DNA from 3 places in the Rahnella sp. 2050 genome. Region 2 is predicted to be linked to each of the others. Evidence: predicted binding sites of a transcription regulator. Region 2 holds the regulator's gene; each other region holds the start of a gene.
The links. The regulator Fur, encoded in region 2, represses iron uptake genes when iron is present. The targets are predictions, from matches to a motif close to ATAATAATGAGAACNACTATCAA.

Region 1 (7,676 bases), on a different contig from region 2:
CAGCGATTTCAGCGGTTCGGAATGTACCCAGGCATTGAGTTTCTTCTGGTCATAGACCACAGAATAATTGAGTTTCGTCCCGGTTTTGGCTTTCCCTTCGGTCAGGCCAAGCGAAATCTGTTTTTCGAAACTGGCGACATCCACCGGTGCGTTGAATTTAACGTTAAAAATCGCGCTGCGTTTTTGGGGATCCTGCGGGTCCTGATAATACTCGGCCTGACCCAACTGATAACCGAAAGCTGGGGCAGAAAATTCATAGCGAGTTTTCGCCAGTTTAATTTGTGGCGCAAGCAGCACATCAGGGGTGAAGTTCACATCATATTTGTTGCCCATCGGCAGCGGATTTTTAGGCGTGAACACTAAGGTGTAACCACTTACCCATTTCCATTCACCTTCCGTGGCAGGTTTCAGGGAAATCCCTTTTTCGACCACTTTGCCCACTTCCGTCACGGGCGCGGCAGAATGACGGAAACTAAAAATGACTTGCTGCGGTGCAGGCTTTTGCGCGGCGTAATTGACGGACTCGGGGCCGCTGACGCTGACGCTGGTGTTCTGATAAACCATTGGTGCAGGTTCTATCGGCTGCGGGCGATTGAGCCACCAGTGCCAGCCGTAAACGCCAGCACCTGCGGCGCACAGCAAAACCAGAATCGCCAGACTGATGGCTTTCGGGTATTTATCTACGCCATTTTCCATCCGCGTAAAGCTGCGCTTCAGCCAGCCGGAAGTGGCTGTCCACCAGGCAGGCGCCCGCCAGTCAATATTCCCGACCAGCGGTTTGAAGACACGACCCAGCAGGCCCAGAACAAAAGCCAGCACGCGGAAAACACCTTTTATCAATGTAAAAGGCAGACGAAGTAAGAATTTTAATAAATCCATTTGTTGCTGTACCCCTAATCCCTGTGAACCATCGCCAGAAGTGATATTTTTATGCGAATCAGGACTTTTATTAAATTCAACGCATTGCGCCGCAGGATAATGATTATTCGCCTAAAAAGCCATCAGATAAAGCGTAGCAGCAACCGGGGATTTCCGGCTGATTTCTGCGCTGCCAGCGACACGATTGTGTGAAACAATAGCGCGAGGATTTTGCGCAAAGCGACAGGTGACATGAAGACGAAACTGATTACCCGTGAAGGCTACGACAAGCTCAAAACTGAACTGGATTTCCTGTGGCGCGATGAACGCCCCGAAGTGACCAAAAAGGTCACCTGGGCTGCAAGCCTGGGCGACCGCAGTGAAAATGCCGATTACCAGTACAATAAGAAACGGCTGCGTGAAATCGACCGCCGCATCCGCTATCTGACCAAATGCATGGAACAGCTGCGCATCGTCGATTATTCACCGCAACAGGACGGCAAAGTGTTCTTTGGTGCCTGGGTGGAAGTCGAAAATGACGACGGCGACATCAAGCGTTTCCGCATTGTCGGATATGACGAAATTTTTGGCCGCAAAGACTACATTTCTATCGACTCGCCGATGGCGCGCGCGCTGTTGAAAAAAGAAGTCGGCGACAGTCTGGTGGTCACCACGCCGGTTGGCGACGCGACCTGGTACGTCAATGAGATTGACTACGGGAAATGATCAGCTAACTCTCAAAACACGCAGGCGGACAGCCTGATGACTGGCATTTTATGTCTTCAAACCGTATAACTGTGCCCTGCTTTTTAAACGAAAAAAACTGATATCAGACCTATGAATGATCAACTGAGCCGCATTATCGCAAGTGAATTGCAGGTTCGCCCGGAGCAGGTTGCTTCCGTGGTGCGTCTGCTGGATGAAGGTAATACCGTGCCGTTTATTGCGCGGTATCGTAAGGAAGTCACCGGTGGGTTGGACGATACCCAACTGCGTCAGTTGGACACCCGTCTGGGTTATCTGCGGGAGCTGGAAGACCGTCGCCAGACCATCCTCAAATCTATCGAAGAACAGGGCAAACTCAGCGACGACCTGGCAAAAGCCATTAATACCACGCTGAGCAAAACCGAGCTGGAAGACCTTTACCTGCCGTTCAAACCCAAGCGCCGCACGCGCGGACAAATCGCTATCGAAGCCGGTCTGGAGCCGCTGGCCGAATTGCTGTGGAACGAGCCACAAAACGAGCCGGACGCTGCTGCCGCAAAATTCATTGATGCCGATAAAGGCGTGGCCGACACCAAAGCTGCCCTTGATGGCGCACGTTACATTCTGATGGAACGCTTTGCAGAAGATGCCGCGCTGCTGGCGAAAGTCCGCGATTACCTGTGGAAAAACGCCCATCTGACGTCCCGGATGGTGGAAGGTAAAGAGCAGGAAGGCGCGAAATTCCGCGACTATTTCGACCATCACGAACCGATTTCTCAGGTGCCTTCGCACCGCGCGCTGGCGATGTTCCGCGGCCGCAACGAAGGTATCTTACAACTGGCGCTGAATGCCGATCCGCAGCATGACGAGCCGCCAAAAGAAAGCTATGCCGAACAACTGATCATCGACCATCTGGGCCTGCGCCTGAACAACGCGCCTGCTGACGTCTGGCGTCGTGCCGTGGTCAACTGGACATGGCGTATCAAAGTGCTGCTGCACCTCGAAACCGAGCTGATGGGCACCGTGCGCGAACGCGCCGAAGATGAAGCGATCAACGTTTTTGCCCGCAACATGCACGATTTGCTGATGGCCGCCCCCGCCGGTATGCGCGCCACTATGGGTCTGGATCCGGGTTTACGTACCGGTGTAAAAGTCGCCGTTGTGGATAACACCGGCAAACTGGTGGATATCGATACGGTTTATCCCCATACCGGTCAGGCAGCAAAAGCCGCACAACAGGTTGCCGCGCTGTGTATCAAACACAATGTCGAACTGGTGGCGATCGGTAATGGCACCGCATCCCGCGAGACCGAGCGTTTCTTCCTTGAGCTGCAAAAACAGTTCCCGGCGGTAAAAGCGCAGAAAGTGATTGTCAGTGAAGCCGGTGCGTCGGTGTATTCCGCCTCCGAACTGGCGGCACTGGAATTCCCGGATCTGGATGTTTCTATTCGCGGCGCAGTCTCTATCGCCCGTCGATTACAAGATCCGCTGGCGGAGCTGGTGAAAATCGACCCGAAATCCATCGGTGTTGGTCAGTATCAGCACGACGTCAGCCAGTCTCAGCTGGCGAAAAAACTCGATACCGTGGTCGAAGACTGCGTGAACGCCGTGGGTGTTGATCTCAATACCGCATCCGTTCCCCTGCTGACCCGCGTGGCCGGTCTGACACGCATGATGGCGCAGAATATCGTTAACTGGCGCGACGAAAACGGTCAGTTCCGTAACCGCGAACAGTTGCTGAAAGTCAGCCGTCTGGGGCCAAAAGCCTTTGAGCAATGCGCGGGCTTCCTGCGTATCAACCACGGCGACAACCCGCTTGATGCCTCGACAGTTCACCCGGAAACCTATCCGGTAGTGGAACGCATTCTGGCGGCGACACAGCTGGCGCTGAAAGAACTGATGGGCGATTCCAATGTGCTGCGTGGCCTGAAAGCCAGCGAATTCACCGATGAGCAGTTCGGTGTGCCGACGGTCACCGACATTATCAAAGAGCTGGAAAAACCGGGGCACGATCCGCGTCCAGAGTTTAAAACCGCGACCTTTGCCGAGGGCGTTGAAACCATGAACGACCTGATGCCGGGCATGATCCTCGAAGGCTCTGTCACTAACGTCACCAACTTTGGTGCGTTCGTCGATATTGGTGTCCATCAGGACGGCCTGGTTCACATCTCGTCACTGGCGAACAAATTCGTCGAAGATCCCCACACGGTGGTGAAAGCCGGCGACATCGTCAAAGTCAAAGTGATGGAAGTCGATCTGCAACGCAAACGTATCGCGCTGACCATGCGACTGGACGAGCAACCGGGCGAAGCACCCGCGCGCCGTTCTTCCGCGCCAGCGTCAGATTCACGAGACAATCAGAAACGCCACGCGCCAAACAAACCGTCGGGCCGCAATGCCGCGCCAGCAGGCAATAACGCGATGGCCGATGCTCTGGCCGCCGCGCTCGGCAAAAAACGTTAATTCTTCGTTTTTCCCCGCCACACCAAAGCCGCTGATATCCAGCGGCTTTTTTTATGTATCTTTTTTCGACACTTTTTAAACTCTGTCTTAATGAATCAATCACTGAGGTAAATCAATAAATCGGCCATCCGGCAGGCATACGATAGCGACGCGGTGGAGATTCCCGTGAAGAGGCACCCCCTCTTTTCTTTTGTCTCTATACGCGTACTAATTATGATAACTATTCTCGTTTGTACTTCTTTGCGTATTCAATACGCCGTCAGCCACAGGCTGACAATTTCGCACCATGGACAATTTCTGAGCAATATTTCGCAGTTAAGTGAGATCACCGGGCACGGAAGCGCGGCGTAACCTTTGTCACGCTGCCCCCAAAATGCCTGAATGCTTCGCGAGGAACTATGCAACTTCAATCAAAACGTGCTTATAAAATTACCGGCTTTTCACACGAAATCAGCCCGGCTTACCGGCAGAAACTGTTGTCACTCGGGATGTTACCGGGGTCATTTTTCAACATTATCCGCGTTGCGCCCATGGGTGATCCGGTACAAATCGAAACCCGCCGTACCAGCCTCGTCGTCCGCAGAAAAGACCTCGATCTCCTCCAGCTCGAGATGATGGCCTGATCCCAACATCAGGCCTTTGACAGTTCATTTTTCGCGGCGGCCCCGGGCTTGCATGTTTACCTTTTCTGACACGTAGATTTTATCGAATGAAACCATTAACGATCGGCCTGATTGGTAACCCAAACTCAGGTAAGACCACGCTTTTCAATCAGTTAACCGGTTCACGCCAGCGTGTCGGTAACTGGGCAGGCGTGACCGTCGAGCGCAAAGAAGGTCAGTTTGCCACCGCAGCGCACCAGATTACGCTGGTGGATTTACCGGGCACCTATTCCCTGACCACCATTTCCGAGCAAACTTCGCTCGATGAACAAATTGCCTGCCATTACATTCTGAGCGGCGACGCGGATCTGATGATCAACGTCGTCGATGCCTCAAACCTCGAGCGCAATTTATACCTGACACTGCAACTGCTGGAACTGGGCGTGCCATGCATCGTGGCGCTGAACATGCTGGATATCGCCAAAATACAGAACATCAATATTGATATCCCTGCGCTGTCTGCTCGTCTGGGTTGCCCTGTGGTGGCGCTGGTTTCTACCCGTGCCAGCGGCATCAAAGAACTGAAAGCCGCCATCGACGAATTGCCACAAGTGGCTGTGCTGGAACGTGTGCAATATCATCCGGTTTTACAACAGGAAGTCGATGTCCTGGCCGCCGAAATGCCGCCAGCCATGGCGCTGCAACAACGCCGCTGGCTGGCACTGCAAATTCTTGAAGGGGATATTTATAGCCAGACGCACGCAGGCAACGCACAGGCATTATTGCCGCAGGTGAGAGCCCGGCTGGCTGAGCAGAAACTGGACGATCCGGCACTGCTGATCGCCGATGCGCGTTATCAGAGCATCGCGGCGCTTTGCGCAGAGATCAGCAACTCCCACCTTACGGCGCCGAATAAACTGACGCAGGTGCTCGATCGCGTGATCCTCAACCGCTTTCTGGGCGTACCGATTTTCCTGCTGGTGATGTATCTGATGTTCGTGCTGGCCATCAACATCGGTGGTGCGCTGCAGCCGATTTTCGATATCGGCTCCGCCGCGATTTTCATTCAGGGTACGCAGTGGATTGGCTTTACCCTGCATTTCCCGCAATGGCTGACCATTTTTCTGGCACAGGGGCTGGGTGGCGGTATCAATACCGTGCTGCCTCTGGTGCCACAAATCGGCATGATGTATCTGTTCCTGTCGTTCCTTGAAGACTCCGGTTATATGGCGCGTGCCGCGTTCGTCATGGACAGGCTGATGCAGTCGCTCGGCCTGCCGGGTAAATCCTTCGTGCCACTGATTGTCGGTTTCGGCTGTAACGTGCCGTCTATTATGGGTGCCCGCACGCTGGATGCGCCGCGCGAAAGGCTGATCACCGTGATGATGGCGCCGTTCATGTCATGCGGCGCACGTCTGGCGATTTTTGCGGTGTTCTCTGCGGCCTTTTTCGGGCAGGACGGCGCATCCGTGGTGTTCTCGCTGTATCTGTTGGGCATCGTGGTCGCTATCCTGACCGGACTGCTGCTGAAATACACCATCATGCGCGGCGAAGCCTCGCCGTTTGTGATGGAACTGCCGGTGTATCACGTTCCGCACCTGAAAAGCCTGCTGCTGCAAACGTGGCAACGTCTGAAAGGTTTCGTACTGCGCGCCGGTAAGGTAATCGTGATTGCCAGTATTTTCATCGGCGCACTGAACAGTTTCTCGTTCAGCGGCAAGGCGGTGGATAACATCAATGACTCGGCGCTGGCGTCAGTCAGTAAAGTGCTGACACCGGTGCTCTCGCCGATGGGCGTACATCCTGACAACTGGCAGGCGACCGTGGGTCTGGTCACCGGTGCGATGGCAAAAGAGGTGGTGGTCGGTACGCTGAACACGCTATATACCGCCGAACACATCACCAATGAAGCCTTCGATGCGGCCAGCTTCAACCTGTTCGATGAACTGGGCGGCGCGGTGAAAGAAACCTGGCAGGGTCTGAAAGATACCTTCAGCATCAGCGTGCTGTCGAACCCGATCGAAGCCAGCAAAGGCGACGGCGAAATGGGCGTCAGCTCAATGGGCGTCATGAGCACCAAATTTGGTTCGGCGATTTCGGCTTACAGCTACCTGATCTTTGTATTGCTTTACGTGCCTTGCGTCTCGGTGATGGGGGCGATTGCTCGTGAAACCAGCCGTAGCTGGATGACGTTCTCGATCTTCTGGGGGCTGAACGTGGCGTACTCACTGGCAACCCTGTTCTATCAGGCGGCAACGTTCAGCACGCATCCGGCACACAGCGCGGGCATTATCCTGATCGTACTGATCTTCAATGCCCTCGTCTTAACCGCCCTGCGCAAAGCCCGCAGCCGGGTCAGCGTTCATCTGCAACCGCGCAATGTGGCGGCCTGTTGTAAACCCGCTACCGGCAGCGATTGCCACTAGGAGATGAGATGACCAGTCTGATTCAGGTTCGCGACAGTCTCGCACTGGCCGGGCGGGCAGATGCCCGCCAGCTCAGCCATCAGCTTAATGCACCACAACCGCTGGTGCAGGCGATGCTTGAACGGCTGGTCGCCATGCGCAAAGCAGAAGTGGTCGAAGCTGATGACAGTTGTCTGAGCGGCAGTTGTAAAAGCTGCGCCGACGGCAAGAAATGCCTCACGGTGAGCTATCAGCTCACCCGACACTGATTCAAAGCCTTTCCTGATAGCCGCGTCGCGGCTATCATCACTCCTCGTTTACGCCCGCAGGAGCCTGCATGATCGACAGTGAAATCACCTTCCGTAAACTCGAAATCTTCCTCGCTTATATGGAAAAGCAAAACATCACGCGTACTGCTGAACAACTCGGTCTGAGCAGCGTCAGCGTGCATCGCGCCCTGCATTCACTGGAAGAAGGTTTACGTTGCCCGCTGTTTATCCATCGTGGCCGCAATCTGCTGCCGCTGCCTGCGGCTGAAGCGCTGCTGGAGCACGCGACGCAGGTCATCGAGCAAATGGAACACGGTATCCTGGCGACCCGGCGCGCCGCCGGTTTTGGCGATAAGCGGCTGAAAGTCGGCACG
Region 2 (7,676 bases):
AAGACTCCGCACTGGTCAACGACGGACTGGCGAAACGTCTGGGCGCTTCAGGAGTTATCCGTCTGAATAAACAAAGCGTGCAGGTGATTGTCGGTACCCGTGCCGAAATCATTGCCGGTGCGATGCGTACCGCACTGAATGCAGGCCCGATTGCTGCGGCTACCGTGACTCCGGCTGCGCCAGTGTCTGAAATCAAACCTCAGGCAGTGCCAAACAGCGTGAAAACGGTAGTGGAAACTTTAGTGTCTCCGGTTACCGGTGACATTGTGGCGCTGGATCAGGTGCCTGATGAAGCCTTTGCCAGCAAAGCGGTGGGTGATGGTGTTGCCATCCGTCCTACCGATAAAATCGTTGTGTCGCCGGCTGCGGGCACGGTGGTGAAAATCTTCAATACCAATCATGCGTTCTGCCTGGAAACGACTTCCGGTGCTGAAATCGTGGTGCATATGGGGATTGATACTGTTGCACTGAACGGCCAGGGCTTTACCCGCCTGGTTGAAGAAGGGACAACAGTCACTGCCGGTCAGCCTGTACTGGAACTGGATCTGGATTATCTGAATGCCAATGCGCGCTCAATGATCAGCCCGGTAGTCGTCAGCAATATTGATGATTATACCGGTGTGACGTCACTGGCCAGCGGTTCAGTGGTTGCCGGTCAAACGAAACTGTTCGATATCCAGGGCAAATAACCCTGCGGATGACGTAACAGGTCGACGTAGTGACAGCGGGAAGAGAGCGATCTCTTCCCGCTTTTTATTGTCTGAGGACAGAGGCAGCAGAGATAACCACGATTTAATGCAACTAACGGTTGTTTCCCGGCGTGGCTTGTTGGAACATAAGCGGTTATCCGTAGAGTCAATGTTGCGTAGAGGAATTGCACAATGAGTGAGGCTGAAGCCCGCCCAACAAATTTTATCCGTCAGATTATTGATGAAGATCTGGCGACCGGGAAACACAATACCGTTCACACCCGTTTCCCACCTGAGCCTAATGGTTATCTGCACATCGGTCATGCAAAATCTATCTGCCTGAATTTCGGCATCGCGCAAGACTATCAGGGCCAGTGTAATCTGCGTTTTGACGATACCAACCCGGCAAAAGAAGACATCGAATTCGTTGAGTCAATCAAACGCGACGTCCAGTGGTTAGGTTTCGACTGGAGCGGCGATATTCATTACTCCTCGGACTATTTTGATCAACTGCATGCTTATGCGCTTGAACTGATCAACAAAGGTCTGGCGTATGTTGATGAACTGTCTCCTGACCAGATCCGTGAATATCGCGGCTCCCTGACGTCGCCGGGTAAAAACAGCCCGTACCGCGATCGCACCGTGGAAGAGAACATTGCGTTATTTGAAAAAATGCGTAACGGTGAGTTCGCCGAAGGCGCTGCGTGTCTGCGTGCAAAAATCGATATGGCCTCGCCATTCTTTGTGATGCGTGATCCGGTTCTGTACCGTATTAAATTCGCAGAACATCACCAGACCGGTAAAAAATGGTGCATCTATCCGATGTACGATTTCACCCACTGCATTTCCGATGCGCTGGAAGGGATCACCCATTCGCTGTGTACGCTGGAATTCCAGGATAACCGTCGTCTGTACGACTGGGTTCTGGATAATATTTCTATTCCATGCCACCCGCGTCAGTACGAATTCTCCCGTCTGAATCTCGAATACTCCATCATGTCCAAGCGCAAGCTGAACCTGCTGGTGACCGAGAAGATTGTTGAAGGCTGGGATGACCCGCGCATGCCGACCGTTTCAGGTCTGCGTCGCCGGGGCTATACCGCGGCGTCTATCCGTGAATTCTGCCGTCGTATCGGCGTTACCAAGCAGGATAACAACGTCGAAATGATGGCGCTGGAATCTTGCATCCGTGACGATCTCAACGAGAACGCACCGCGCGCCATGGCGGTTATCAATCCGGTTAAAGTGATCATTGAAAACTTTACCGGTGATGATGTGCAGATGGTGAAGATGCCGAATCATCCGGGCAAACCGGAAATGGGCACCCGCGAAGTGCCGTTTACCCGTGAGATTTACATCGATCAGGCTGATTTCCGCGAAGAAGCCAACAAGCAGTACAAGCGTCTGGTGTTGGGCAAAGAAGTGCGCCTGCGTAATGCGTATGTGATCAAAGCAGAACGTATCGAGAAAGACGAGGAAGGGAATATCACCACTATCTTCTGTTCTTACGATATCGACACGCTGAGCAAAGATCCTGCCGATGGCCGCAAGGTGAAAGGCGTGATCCACTGGGTGTCCGCGTCTGAAGGCAAACCGGCTGAGTTCCGCCTGTATGACCGTCTGTTCAGCGTCGCAAACCCGGGCCAGGCGGAAGACTTCCTGACCACCATCAACCCGGATTCCCTGGTGATTTCCCACGGTTTCGTGGAGCCATCACTGGTGGCTGCACAGGCTGAAATCAGCCTGCAGTTTGAGCGTGAAGGTTACTTCTGTGCCGACAACCGCTACTCAAGTGCTGAACATCTGGTGTTTAACCGTACCGTTGGCCTGCGTGATACCTGGGAAAGCAAACCCGTCGCGTAAGCCCTCAGTATGAGGTAATAAAAACGCAGTTCAGGCTGCGTTTTTTTTCGCCTGTTATTCTTGTCAGAGATGCCTTTTGTTTTTCGTCGCGAATTAATGTATTTCCTATGCTTACTTTTAAAACGTTGTGCCACAGCCGTTCATATTGCTGAAACGTTTAAACTGTAAGATGATTTTGTTTAATCGTATGTTTTAATTATATATTATTATAGTCCATTGCTTTAATCCTTTCCTGCATACCTCTGTAATGCTTTTTCATCTTTATGTGCACTTTGTCATATTTCGATAATTAATGATTAATTACTCATTGATAATTCGCGTCGCGAAAAATACTCTTGATGTTGATTTAACCGGTTACGCCTCTGGCGACCGCTTTTTATACCCGTTTGGGTTTTGCTCGTTTTTTTAGTCAACATGAGGAATCTCTATGCACAAGCACCGTAACAGGGGCAAGGGATCGGCTTACCTGAAACCTGCCATGTATTCTCTCGCCGGCACCTTACTGGGTGGCGGAATGATGTTTTCACAAGAGACCAAAGCAGCCGGTTTTATTGATGATTCCACACTGACCGGCGGTGTGTACTACTGGCAGCGTGAACGTGACCGCAAGGACATGGATCCGGCGAGTGACCACTACAAAGACTATACAACCAACCTTTCGCATTCTACCGCTAACCTGAACCTCGATTTTTCTTCCGGCTATGCCTGGGACATGTTTGGTATTGATATCGCAGCCTTTACGGCGATTGAAATGGCCGAGAGCAGCGAGAGCGGCCATCCCAACGAAATCGCCTTTTCCAACAGCAACCGCGCCTACGACGAAGATTACTCCGGGGATAAAAGTGGGGTCAGTCTTTATAAGGCAGCCGGTAAATTCAAATACGGCGGATTCTGGGGGCACGCAGGGTATATTCAGCCTACCGGACAGACGCTGATCGCACCGCACTGGAGCTTTATGCCGGGTACGTATCGCGGTGCGGAAGCCGGTTATAAACACGATTTCGGTGACCCGGGTGAACTGAGTTTCTCCTATATGTGGGCTGATGAATATAAATCGCCGTGGCATCTGGAAATGGATGATTTCCGCCAGAATGACAAGAAAACCGGCGTTTCTTATATTCATTCGCTCGGTGCGAAATATGATTTTAAAAATGACTTCGTACTGGAAGGCGCATTTGGCCAGGCTGAAAGTTATGTCGATCAGTACTTTGCTAAAGCCTCGTACAAAATGGATCTGCTGGGCAATCCGCTGACCACCAGCTATCAGTTCTATGGTGCAGAAGACCGCATCAGTGACAAGAATGATCCGAACAGTCTGTATGACGGTCTGGCATGGTTGCAGGCACTGACCTTTGGCTATACCACCGGGCAGTTTAACTGGCGTCTGGAAGGGACGATGGTGAAAGCGGAAGGGAATCAGGGCTACTTCCTGCAGCGCATGACCCCGACTTATTCTTCCTCAAACGGCCGTCTTGATGTGTGGTGGGACAACCGCTCGGACTTCAACGCCAATGGTGAAAAAGCCGTGTATGCCGGCGTGCTTTATGATCTGGCGAAATGGGACCTGCCGGGGTTCGCGGTCGGTGGTTCGTACGTCTATGCGTGGGATGCCAAACCGAGCACCAACGCCGCTTATGACCAGAGCCAGCGTCTGAAAGAAAGCGCATGGAGCCTGGATGCGCTGTACACCATTCAGGAAGGGCGCGCCAAAGGGACGTTGTTCAAACTGCATTACACCCAGTACGACAACCATTCGGACATACCGAGCTGGGGCGGCGGTTACGGCAACATTTTCCAGGATGAAAAAGACGTGAAATTCATCGTTATCGCTCCATTTACTATTTTCTGAGGTCGCTATGTCGATGAATAAATTACTGATGATCATGGTTTCGGCTGTTTTGCTGGCCGGTTGTGCACCCACCGCCGATCAGGCACAAATATCCCAAACGCGGGAAGATTACCGTGCCTGTATCAATACGTCAGAAGGCAATCCGGACAAACTGGCATCCTGCGAGGTGTTACTGAATAAACTGAAACAGGAAAAAGCCCACCAGCAATTTGCAGAACAGGAGACGGTGCGCGTGGTGGATTATCAGCGATGTCTGACGGCGCGTAAAACTGGCGACGGTCAGGCATATGCTGCTGATTGCGGGAAAATCTGGCAGGAAATAAAAACGAACAATTCACCTAAGCCGTGAATCTCAGCAGCGAAACATACCCCGGCTTGCCGGGGTTTTTTATGCCTGCTATCCGGGCTCAATCTGCGTCGATATCAGACATAAAAAAACCGCTTTTCAGCGGTTAATTTAGTCAAAGCCTGTGCAGATTACTGCGCAGGTTTATCGTTGTGCAAAGAGTCATCTTCGCGGCAATCGCCTGCTTCACAGTGGCCGTACAGATACAGGCTGTGGTTGGTGAGCTTGATACCGTGTTTCTTAGCAATCTCACGCTGACGACCTTCAATATATTCGTCACGGAATTCGATCACACGACCGCAATCCAGACAGATCAGGTGGTCGTGGTGATGTTGCTGGGTCAGTTCGAATACGGACTTGCCGCCTTCGAAGTTATGACGGGTGACAATACCGGCGTCGTCAAACTGGTTCAGAACGCGGTAAACCGTCGCCAGGCCAATTTCTTCACCCATATCAATCAGTTGCTTGTAAAGATCTTCCGCACTAACGTGATGACCTTCCGGCGCTTGCAGCACTTCCAGGATTTTGAGGCGCGGAAGCGTGACTTTTAAGCCGGCTTTCTTCAGTGCGGTGTTGTTGTCAGTCATGCGGATTCAGTCCTGTTACTATGTGCTAATCAAGTTGAGGCATGCAGCCTGTGGCATCGGCGGCACAAAATTATTCGTTTAGTCTCTTCGTTTAACGCAATGTGCCAATTCTCGTCAACGACAGCCTGTTAATAAAGATCACAAATTGCCGGTCACATTTGTAATGCAACGACTTGATCAATAGAAAAAACAGAGGAACTCAGTGTACCTTGATACGACCGAAAGTTACAATTTTGTAGCAGTTAAATTGTTAATTTCAGTAATAGTTTGGCCCTTCAATTGTAGAATAAATCCTCAGGGCCAACAGGGTTTTTAGCCAATAATTTCAGAAAGGCTAAGTTCTTCTGTGATCTGTTTCACCCAGGCATCAACACGTTCGCTGGTCAGTTCGGGCTGACGATCTTCGTCAATTGCCAGTCCTATGAAGTGCTTATCATCCGCCAGGCCTTTAGATGCTTCAAAGTGGTAACCTTCGGTAGGCCAATGTCCGACAATCACTGCGCCGCGTGGCTCAATGATATCGCGCACGGTGCCCAGCGCATCGCAGAAATATTCGGCGTAGTCTTCCTGGTCACCGCAACCAAACAGTGCCACCAGCTTACCTTCGAAATCTATCTCTTCCAGCGTTGGGAAAAAGTCGTCCCAGTCACACTGCGCTTCACCGTAATACCAGGTTGGAATGCCGATAAGCAAAATATCGAATTTTTCCAGATCCTCTTTGCTGCTCTTCGCAATGTCATGCACCTCTGCAACATCTTTACCCAATTGCTTCTGGATCATTTTTGCGATGTTTTCGGTGTTACCTGTATCGGATCCAAAGAAGATACCTACAACGGCCATAAGATTACCTAACCTCTTGTTCTCAATGAAGTGCTCTGCAACGCAGGCAATAATAATGCAGATGATAGCAAACTCGTGCGGCGGAGAATATGCTTCTGCTCGCCTTCTTAACTGGGAAATAAGTTTATCGGGCAATATTTTTAAGTGTTATCGCCTTTGTGTGCTTTCACCTGCGGCGAATTAACCTCAGGGTTAATGAGGTCAAAAGCAAGTTTGAGAAATAAGTCGTCACAATACTAAATTTCGAGAACATTCCGCCGATAGATGATTCGGGAGCAATCTCAACATAATAAAGAAATCGATGCCCGGAGAGGTGTTCAAACATGTCCTGGGGCACTTGCCTGCTGGTTACCTGTCTTGATTCTCCGCATCCCCGTCAATCCTCAGGCCAGAAACAGACATGTTTCGAGAGAGGCATATCGTGCAGTTTTTAAAAAATATCACCATCAGGGCCGCTTTATTAACCATTCTTGGCATCTTTTGCGTCATGTGGGCAGGTGTTTCCCTTTACACCGTCACCTCACTGGACACACTGACCCAAAATACCAAAAATAGTACCGAGCTGGTCAACAATATGGCGCTGATCAATAAAGGAAATGATCAGTATTTTCGTACCGTGACGCGCCTGAGCCGCGCCGTGGCACAGCTTCAGGCCGATCCGTCAAAAGGTCCGGAAATTTTTGATACCGCCAAACAATCACTCAGCGGGCTGACGCAGGCTCTGGCCAGTTTTAAAGCGGCACCGCATCCGGGGCTGGAAGATTCCTCCGTGCAGGAATTAATCACCAGTTGGGAAAATCTGATCACGCAGGGCGTCACGCCATTGTTCGACGCAGCCCGCAGCAAAAATACGGAGTCCTATAACCAGCTAGCCAATTCCACCGTACCTGCACTGAGCCGCAGCTTTGGCTCATCGATGGAGAAAGTCAGCGGTCAGATCGCTGTCGATTTTGATGCGGCACAACGGCAATCCACCCATCTGACGTCATTTAGCAAAGTGATTCTGCTGACGGCATTTGGTATCGGGCTGGTGATTTTATTGCTGACTGACCGTTATCTGGTGATGGCGCTGGTGAAGCCGCTGGATAAAATCCGCGGTCACTTCGCGGTGATCGCCAGCGGCGATCTGACGTTTTATCTGGAAGAATTCGGTAAAAACTGCGCCGGTAAGCTGATTCCGTTGCTGAACGAGATGCAGTTGAGCCTGGTCAATACCGTTCAGACCATCCGCAACTGCACCAATCACATCTATCAGGGCGCGTCAGAAATTTCAGCCGGGAACAACGATTTGTCTTCCCGTACGGAAGAACAGGCGTCGGCGCTGGAAGAAACCGCTGCCAGCATGGAAGAACTGACGGCTACCGTTAAACACAATGCCGATAACGCGCATCACGCCAGCCAGCTGGTGATGGAGGCTTCCACCACCGCGCAGAAGGGCGGCAACATCGTGGCAGACGTGGTCAGCACCATGAAAGATATCTCCGGCAGCTCGAAGAAAATTG
Region 3 (7,676 bases), on a different contig from region 2:
CGCGCCACTTGCGGGCTGAAGTGAGCAATCCTCCCCTCTTTTATCCACGAAAATTTCTGCCTGACCACCGTCAGCGCATGCTCCAGTTCCGGTGGAAATGACGCCATCGGCATATCAATCACCACTCTTTCCGGCGCACTGAGCATAAACACCCGGCTGTATTTATCCGCTGCCGGTAACGTCAGGTAAATCTGACTGGCGTCTGATGTCATGGTAATGCGCACGGCTTTTTGGGCGGCATACAGGCGTGGTGCCGTCAGGGAAAGTCCGATGCCAAAGATCAGTAATTTTCTGCGGGCATGGTTGATGGTCATAACAGTCTCGGAGCAGGCATCGTAATAAATCAGTTTGACGATTTATCATCATGACATTGCTGAGATTTTTTGGGATGCAGCGGAGTATTAACAGGCGGTGAATTGCGTAACGAAGCGTAAAAAGGATTTCTGGATTGAGCTTCTCCCCCTTCGCAGGGGGAGGCATTAAATTACGCTTCGATTAACGATTGACCGAGATAGTGGCTTTCATCTTTATTCCCCGGCAGCGTGAAGAAAAAGCCGCCGCCATTCGGACGGATATACTCTTCCAGCGCTTCGCCGTTCAGGCGTTTCTGCACGGTCAGGAAACCTTTTTCCAGGTCATGCTGATAACAGACAAAAATCAGCCCCATTTCCAGTTGCCCGGAATGGGTCACGCCAAGCGAATAGCTGTAGCCACGGCGCAGCATCAGGTTTTCATCGGTGGCTTTGGTACGCGGATTCGCCAGACGGATATGCGAATCAAGGCGGATGGTCTTACCTTCCGGGTCTTTTTCGTAATCCGGCACATCGTGCTCCTTTTCCATCCCCAAAGGTGCGCCGGTGGCTTTGTTACGCCCGAAAATAGACTGCTGCTCCTGCAACGGCGTACGGTCCCAGGATTCCACCTTGAACGGGATCAGACGTGTGGCCTGATAACTGCCGCCAAGCGTCCACGCCGGTTCGCCCTGACCGGCGGTGACCCAGACGGTTTTATCCATCAGTGGTGTGTCTTTCGAGTCAGGATTCGCCGTGCCGTCTTTAAAGCCCAGCAGGTTAATCGGCGTTTCTTTGCCCTGACTGCGCGCTGCGTGGGACGAAATAAAGCCGTCACGACGCCAGCGCACGCTGAGTAAATCCGGTGTGTACTTGATGATGTCACGCAACGCATGCACCACCGTATCGTTGTTGTTGGCACAGATTTGCAGTGACAGATCACCATGACAGAGTGTGGCATCCAGTGAATCATTCGGGAAACGCGTCATGCGCTGCAATTTCAGCGGCTTATGCGGCGCTAATCCAAAGCGCTCATCGAACAGGGAATCCCCCACCGACAGCGTCATGGTCAGGTTATCCGGGTAGATTTCTGCCCCCATCACGCCGGAATCCATCGGCGGGAATTTCGGATCCATTGAAGGTGCGGTGCCACCCTTGGTCAGGAAGGCAAACCGTGAATCAAGGAGACGGAAAAGACGCTCCAGATCGGCTTTGTTGGTGGCCAGCACGTCAAAGGAAACCAGCATCATCGACGCCTGTTGTGGCGTTAAAATCCCTGCCTGATGCTCGCCGTAATAAGGTTGCCTGCCCCAGCGTTCGTCCGGGGAAACCGTGCCTGGCGTGTACTCTTTTTTTGCGCCGGGTGTTTTCTCAGCCTGCGCCGTGGCAGCGCCGCCCAGGGCAAATGCCCCGCCTAACAATCCCACACCTTTCAGCAAACTGCGGCGGGAAGAAGAAACGTCGTTCTGATTATCGTTTTTGTGACTCATTGCTATGCCTCGGGAATTTAAAAGCTCCCTCCCCTGCGAAGGGGAGGGTTGGGGTGGGGTATTACGGTCAAAAACAAAAGTTGAAGCGTGCTTCAGCCAGTGTATGGTCTGCTAAACCCCCTCCCTGCCTCCCCCTTCGCAGGGGGAGGAGTTTAATCTAAACCAAGCACACCGCGCAGTTTGGACAAGTCTTCTGCCAGCGTGGTGATCGGCCCTTTCATTGCGTTACGGTCTGCATCAGACAGTTTTTCATAATTCTCGTAACCGTCTTTGGTTTTGTATTTATCCAGCAGCGCATCGACGGTTTTGAAGTTAGCGTCGATTTTATCCAGCAACGGTTTATCGGCTTTGACCAGTAACGGACGCAGCAGATTGACGATTTTTTGTGCGCCATCAAGGTTGGCACGGAAATCCCACAGGTCAGTGCGGCTGTAACGGTCTTCTTCGCCGCTGATTTTACTGGCGGCCACTTCTTCAATCAGGCCCGCCGCGCCGCCGACCACTTTGCTAGGCGGGAAAGTCAGGTCTGCGATACGTTTTTGCAAATCAACGGTATCGGTATAAAGCTTGTCAGCAAAGGGTTCGGTGCCTTTGGTGGTTTTGTCCGCGAAGAGAATTTTCTCCAGACGGTGGAAACCGGTGAAGTTAGGATCTTCGGCTTTTTTCTCGAAATCATCTTCACGGGCGTCGATGCTGCCGTCCAGATCAGAGAACAGTTCGGCAATCGGTTCGATGCGCTCATAGTAAACACGGGTTGACGCGTAAAGGGATTGTGCTTTCGCCAGATCACCCTTCTTCACTGCGTCGGTAAAGGCTTTGGTATGCGCCACCAGTTCAGCGACCTGCTGCGTCACATAGACTTTGTATTCCGCAATCGGGCCAACCAGCGCCATGGCGTCAGGCTTACCGGAAGCGGCTGTCCCCTCGGCGGTGACAGTCAGTTTGCCTTTCGGATTGCTCAGCAAGCCACAGGTCATGTCGTATTCGCCCGGTTCAAGGTTAGCCGTCATTTTTTGCGTGAAACCCGGTGCCACGTTTTCACGTTCTTCCACCACCATCACGCCTTTCAAAATTTCCCATTCCAGGTTTTTCTGACTGTTGTTATGGATAACAAACTGGGTTTTACCGGCGGGCACGGTCAGCGCCATCGGTTCACATTGTTTGTCGTTAACAGCAATTTTGACCTGACGAACATCAGCAGCCAGCACATTGGCGCTCAGCGCAAAAGCCGGCAGGGATAACAGTGCAATCTGTAAAGCTTTACGGCGAAAATGTGTCATGTACAACTCCGTGACAAAGGCAAGATGATGGAAAGGTTTAAGGATCAACGTCGTGTTTTTTGCCCGGCAGAGGCCGGCGCGGCCACAGGCGATTTACCTTGTGGCATAAAGAACAGGAACAGCGCAGGGATCAGATACAGGAAGTACACCGCGACTTCGCTGACCGTCGGGGCTTCCTGATAGCCAAACATCCCTTCCAGCAACGTGCCGAATAAAGAGTGCGTGGATAATGTGCCGCTCAGATCAAAAGCAATATCCTGCATACGGTTCCACAATCCGGCTTCGTGGAAAGCGCGAATAGCCCCCGCAGCCAGCCCGGCGGCGACAAACAGAATGAACAGGCTGGTCCATTTGAAGAACTTCGCCAGATGCAGCTTCACCCCGCCGTAGTAAATCAGGAAACCCAGCACGATGGCCGCGCCAAGCCCGAGCACTGCGCCGATCGGCGCTTCGATGCCGACATCCTGCTGGAAGGCCGCCAGCAGGAAAAACACCGATTCCAGACCTTCACGCGCTACCGCAAAAAACACCATCGCGACCAGTGCCCAGCCCTGACCGCGGCCGGAATTCAGCGCATGATCAATCGCCCCTTCCAGATGCACTTTGATAGAACGCGACACTTTGCGCATCCAGAACACCATATAAGTCAGGATGCACACCGCAACGACGGCGACGATACCTTCAAACAGCTCCTGCTGTTTTTGTGGAAACTCACCGGTCGTGGCATTGATGAAAAGACCGAGCGCCAGACAGAGTGCGGCAGCGATGAAAACGCCAATCCAGACCACACCGAGCCACTGCCCGCGTTGCGTCCGTTTGAGATAGCTGGCAATCAGGCTGACGATCAGTGCAGCTTCCAGCCCTTCGCGAAACATAATGAGAAACGGAACGAACATGACGAGCTCCCGAGCCCTGAATTCTGACGAACAACAGAATGTGTAAGGTCTCTGTAAAGAAAAGTAAAAAGAAACGATAGTGATTATCATTCTTGCCAAAAGAAATACAAGAGGTAACCGATCCTTTTTTTGAAGCGTGATCGGTAAATAGACAGGAAAAATCAGGACGGGGGGATTATCCGGCGGAAAATGCTGAAAACCGGGGGCTGAATGCCCCCGGTCTGAGTGTCATAAAAGTAAAAAACCGTTAAATAGTATTATATTCCGCTTCCGCAACAGTGAAGCGCTGTTCCACGGCGGCGGAAGGTTTACGCCCCGCCAGGCTGACAATCCAGATAGCCAGTGACGCGAAAATAAAGCCGGGAATGATTTCATACAGTTCGGCCCAGCCGTATTGTTTCCACAGGATCACTGTCACGGCACCGACGATCATGCCTGCCAGTGCACCGTTACGCGTCATACGTTTCCACATCACGGAAATCAGGATCACCGGTCCGAATGCTGCGCCAAAACCGGCCCATGCATAACTGACTAAACCGAGAACACGGTTTTCCGGATTGGCGGCCAGCGCAATCGCGACCAGCGCCACAACCAGCACCATCGCACGCCCTACCCACACCAGTTCGCGCTGGCTTGCGCCTTTGCGCAGGAAGGCTTTATACAAATCTTCGGTAATCGCGCTTGAACACACCAGCAACTGACAGCTCAGGGTACTCATCACCGCCGCCAGAATAGCGGACAGCAAAATACCGGCAATCCAGGGATTAAACAGAATTTTCGTCAGCTCGATGAACACGCGCTCACCGTTTTGCGTCACGTTGCCCGCTTCGCCCGGATTATTGCTGAAGTAAGCAATCCCGAAGAATCCTACGGCAATGGTGCCCGCCAGACACAAAATCATCCATGTCATGCTGATACGGCGCGCGCTGCGGATAGTTCGGTGAGAATCGGCCGCCATGAAGCGCGCCAGAATATGCGGCTGACCAAAATAGCCCAGTCCCCAGCCCAGCAATGACAAAATCGCCACCAGATTCATGCCCTTGAACATATCGGTGTATTCAGGGTTTTTGGCATTGATTACCATCATCGAGGTATCAATACCGCCCACTGCGAGGATGACGATAACCGGTGTCAGGATCAGCGCGAAAATCATCAGGCTGGCCTGCACGGTATCAGTCCAGCTGACTGCCAGAAAACCGCCGATAAAAGTATAAATGATGGTCGCCGCCGCACCAGCCCAAAGTGCAGTCTGGTACGTCATGCCGAAGGTGCTTTCAAACAGACGCGCACCGGCCACGATGCCGGAGGCACAGTAAATGGTGAAGAACACCAAAATCACAATCGCGGAGATAATGCGCAGCAGCTTGCTGGAATCTTCAAAACGATGGGTAAAGTAATCCGGCAGTGTCAGCGCATTATTATTGGCTTCAGTGTGCACACGCAGCCGCCCTGCCACCAGTTTCCAGTTCAGGTACGCGCCGATGGTCAGGCCAATGGCGATCCAGCTTTCCGAAATCCCGGAAATAAAAATCGCCCCCGGCAATCCCATTAACAGCCAGCCGCTCATGTCAGAAGCACCGGCTGAAAGCGCCGTCACCACGCTGCCTAAACTGCGTCCGCCCAGAATATAATCATCAAAGTTTTTGGTTCGTAGATACGCGATGAGCCCAATAAAAATCATCCCGAAAATATAAACACAAAACGTCACCAGCATCGGTGTGTTCATTGTCATTCCATTCTCCACTTCTTATTTTTTGCGATGTTGTCCGGCAGCTGTCTGTCCTGAAGCACTCCACCAGAAGTGCCGCTAAAAACCTGCCGGGGCGAGATGATGGCTGAAACCCTGTAAGGTTGCAGCAAGACTCTCCATATTTTTTACGTAGTCACTGACTCTGTGTGGTTTTTGTTCAAAATTACTGTCGGGCCGGATACTGGTTTAGCCTGATCCACTTTTCAATATTTTTAACATTTCAAATACACAAAATTCACCCTCCATCACAGTTATCCGCAATACCGGTTGTACTTTGCACTGACAAAAGTTGCACCTGATGCAACCTTTGACATTCTCCTCAGGTGAATGCAGGCAAGATCCATGCCGTTATTTTATTGTTAAAAATGCCAGACAAATCACAACAGGCATACTTCATGCATTAACAGGGTTGCACAAGGTTGCAACATAGAAGATATTGCTCAGCATAAAATAACGAATTCACCTGAAATTTTTTATATGGAGTGTTTGCGCATGGGTATGACGACGATGGGCGTGAAGCTGGATGAAGGTACACGCGACAGGCTTAAAGAAGCGGCTCACAAAATTGACCGCACGCCGCACTGGCTGATCAAACAAGCGATATTTTCCTATCTGGAACGACTGGAAAATGGCGATACGCTGCCGGAAATTCCGGCGCTGAATGGCGCTGCGCCTGAAGGTATGGAAGATGTCGCTGTGCAACTGGTTCAGGAAGCCCATCAGCCGTTCCTAGATTTCGCCGAGCAGATCCTGCCACAGTCAGTCAGCCGTTCTGCCATCACTGCCGCCTATCGCCGCCCTGAACCTGAAGCCGTGTCGATGCTGCTTGAACAGGCGCGTTTGCCTGCCCCGCTCAATGATGCTGCGCTGAAACTGGCTGCTGACATTGCCACCAGACTCAGGAACCAAAAGAGTGCAAACGGCCGCGCCGGTATGGTGCAAAGCCTGCTGCAGGAGTTCTCTCTGTCTTCTCAGGAAGGCGTGGCGCTGATGTGTCTGGCGGAAGCGCTGCTGCGTATTCCTGACAAACCAACCCGCGATGCGTTAATCCGCGACAAAATCAGCAACGGTAACTGGCATTCGCATCTGGGCCGCAGCCCGTCGCTGTTCGTTAACGCCGCGACCTGGGGTTTGCTGTTCACCGGCAAGCTGGTGGCGACGCATAATGAAGCGAGTCTGTCAAAATCGCTGAACCGCATTATCGGCAAAAGCGGCGAACCGCTAATCCGCAAAGGTGTGGACATGGCAATGCGCCTGATGGGAGAGCAATTCGTGACCGGCGAAACCATCGCCGAAGCGCTGGCCAATGCCCGCAAACATGAAGAAAAAGGCTTCCGCTATTCCTACGACATGCTGGGTGAAGCCGCGCTCACCGCGAAAGACGCGCAGGCCTATTTGCAGTCCTATCAGCAGGCGATCAATGCCATCGGCAAAGCCTCCAATGGTCGCGGCATTTATGAAGGCCCCGGCATTTCCATCAAGCTTTCCGCCCTGCATCCGCGTTACAGCCGTGCGCAATATGAACGTGTAATGGAAGAGTTGTATCCGCGCCTGCTTTCACTGACCTTGCTGGCACGCAGTTACGACATCGGTATCAACATCGATGCCGAAGAAGCTGACCGCCTGGAAATCTCTCTCGATTTGCTGGAAAAACTCTGCTTCGAACCGGAACTGGCGGGCTGGAACGGCATCGGCTTCGTGATTCAGGCGTATCAGAAACGCTGCCCGATGGTGATTGATTACCTGACCAGTCTGGCACAGCGCAGCCGCCGCCGTCTGATGGTCCGTCTGGTGAAAGGTGCGTACTGGGACAGCGAAATTAAGCGCGCACAAATGGACGGTCTGGAAGATTATCCGGTTTATACCCGCAAGGTTTACACCGATGTCTCCTATCTGGCCTGCGCCCGTAAACTGCTGGCCGTGCCGAACCTGATTTATCCTCAGTTCGCGACGCATAACGCCCACACCGT

Region 1: the regulator Fur is predicted to act here: its motif matches at 4,234-4,256, upstream of feoA (ferrous iron transporter A).
Region 3: the regulator Fur is predicted to act here: its motif matches at 4,030-4,052, upstream of efeU (iron uptake transporter permease EfeU).

Annotation. Positions count from the first base shown of each region.
Region 1 is NZ_JBEPKE010000004.1:310,177-317,852, reverse strand. Features, by position in the region: gene ABIC79_RS17520 (alpha-2-macroglobulin family protein) at 1-879, opposite strand, end outside; gene greB (transcription elongation factor GreB) at 1,111-1,584, shown strand; gene ABIC79_RS17510 (Tex family protein) at 1,696-4,026, shown strand; gene feoA (ferrous iron transporter A) at 4,425-4,649, shown strand; gene feoB (Fe(2+) transporter permease subunit FeoB) at 4,736-7,054, shown strand; gene ABIC79_RS17495 (FeoC-like transcriptional regulator) at 7,063-7,302, shown strand; gene ABIC79_RS17490 (LysR family transcriptional regulator) at 7,371-7,676, shown strand, end outside.
Region 2 is NZ_JBEPKE010000002.1:1,083,041-1,090,716, forward strand. Features, by position in the region: gene nagE (N-acetylglucosamine-specific PTS transporter subunit IIBC) at 1-689, shown strand, start outside; gene glnS (glutamine--tRNA ligase) at 882-2,552, shown strand; gene chiP (chitoporin ChiP) at 3,031-4,401, shown strand; gene chiQ (ChiQ/YbfN family lipoprotein) at 4,415-4,750, shown strand; gene fur (ferric iron uptake transcriptional regulator) at 4,879-5,334, opposite strand; gene fldA (flavodoxin FldA) at 5,647-6,174, opposite strand; gene ABIC79_RS12300 (methyl-accepting chemotaxis protein) at 6,596-7,676, shown strand, end outside.
Region 3 is NZ_JBEPKE010000007.1:44,055-51,730, reverse strand. Features, by position in the region: gene ABIC79_RS21095 (N-acetylmuramoyl-L-alanine amidase) at 1-314, opposite strand, end outside; gene efeB (iron uptake transporter deferrochelatase/peroxidase subunit) at 485-1,780, opposite strand; gene efeO (iron uptake system protein EfeO) at 1,933-3,060, opposite strand; gene efeU (iron uptake transporter permease EfeU) at 3,105-3,956, opposite strand; gene putP (sodium/proline symporter PutP) at 4,204-5,688, opposite strand; gene putA (trifunctional transcriptional regulator/proline dehydrogenase/L-glutamate gamma-semialdehyde dehydrogenase) at 6,199-7,676, shown strand, end outside.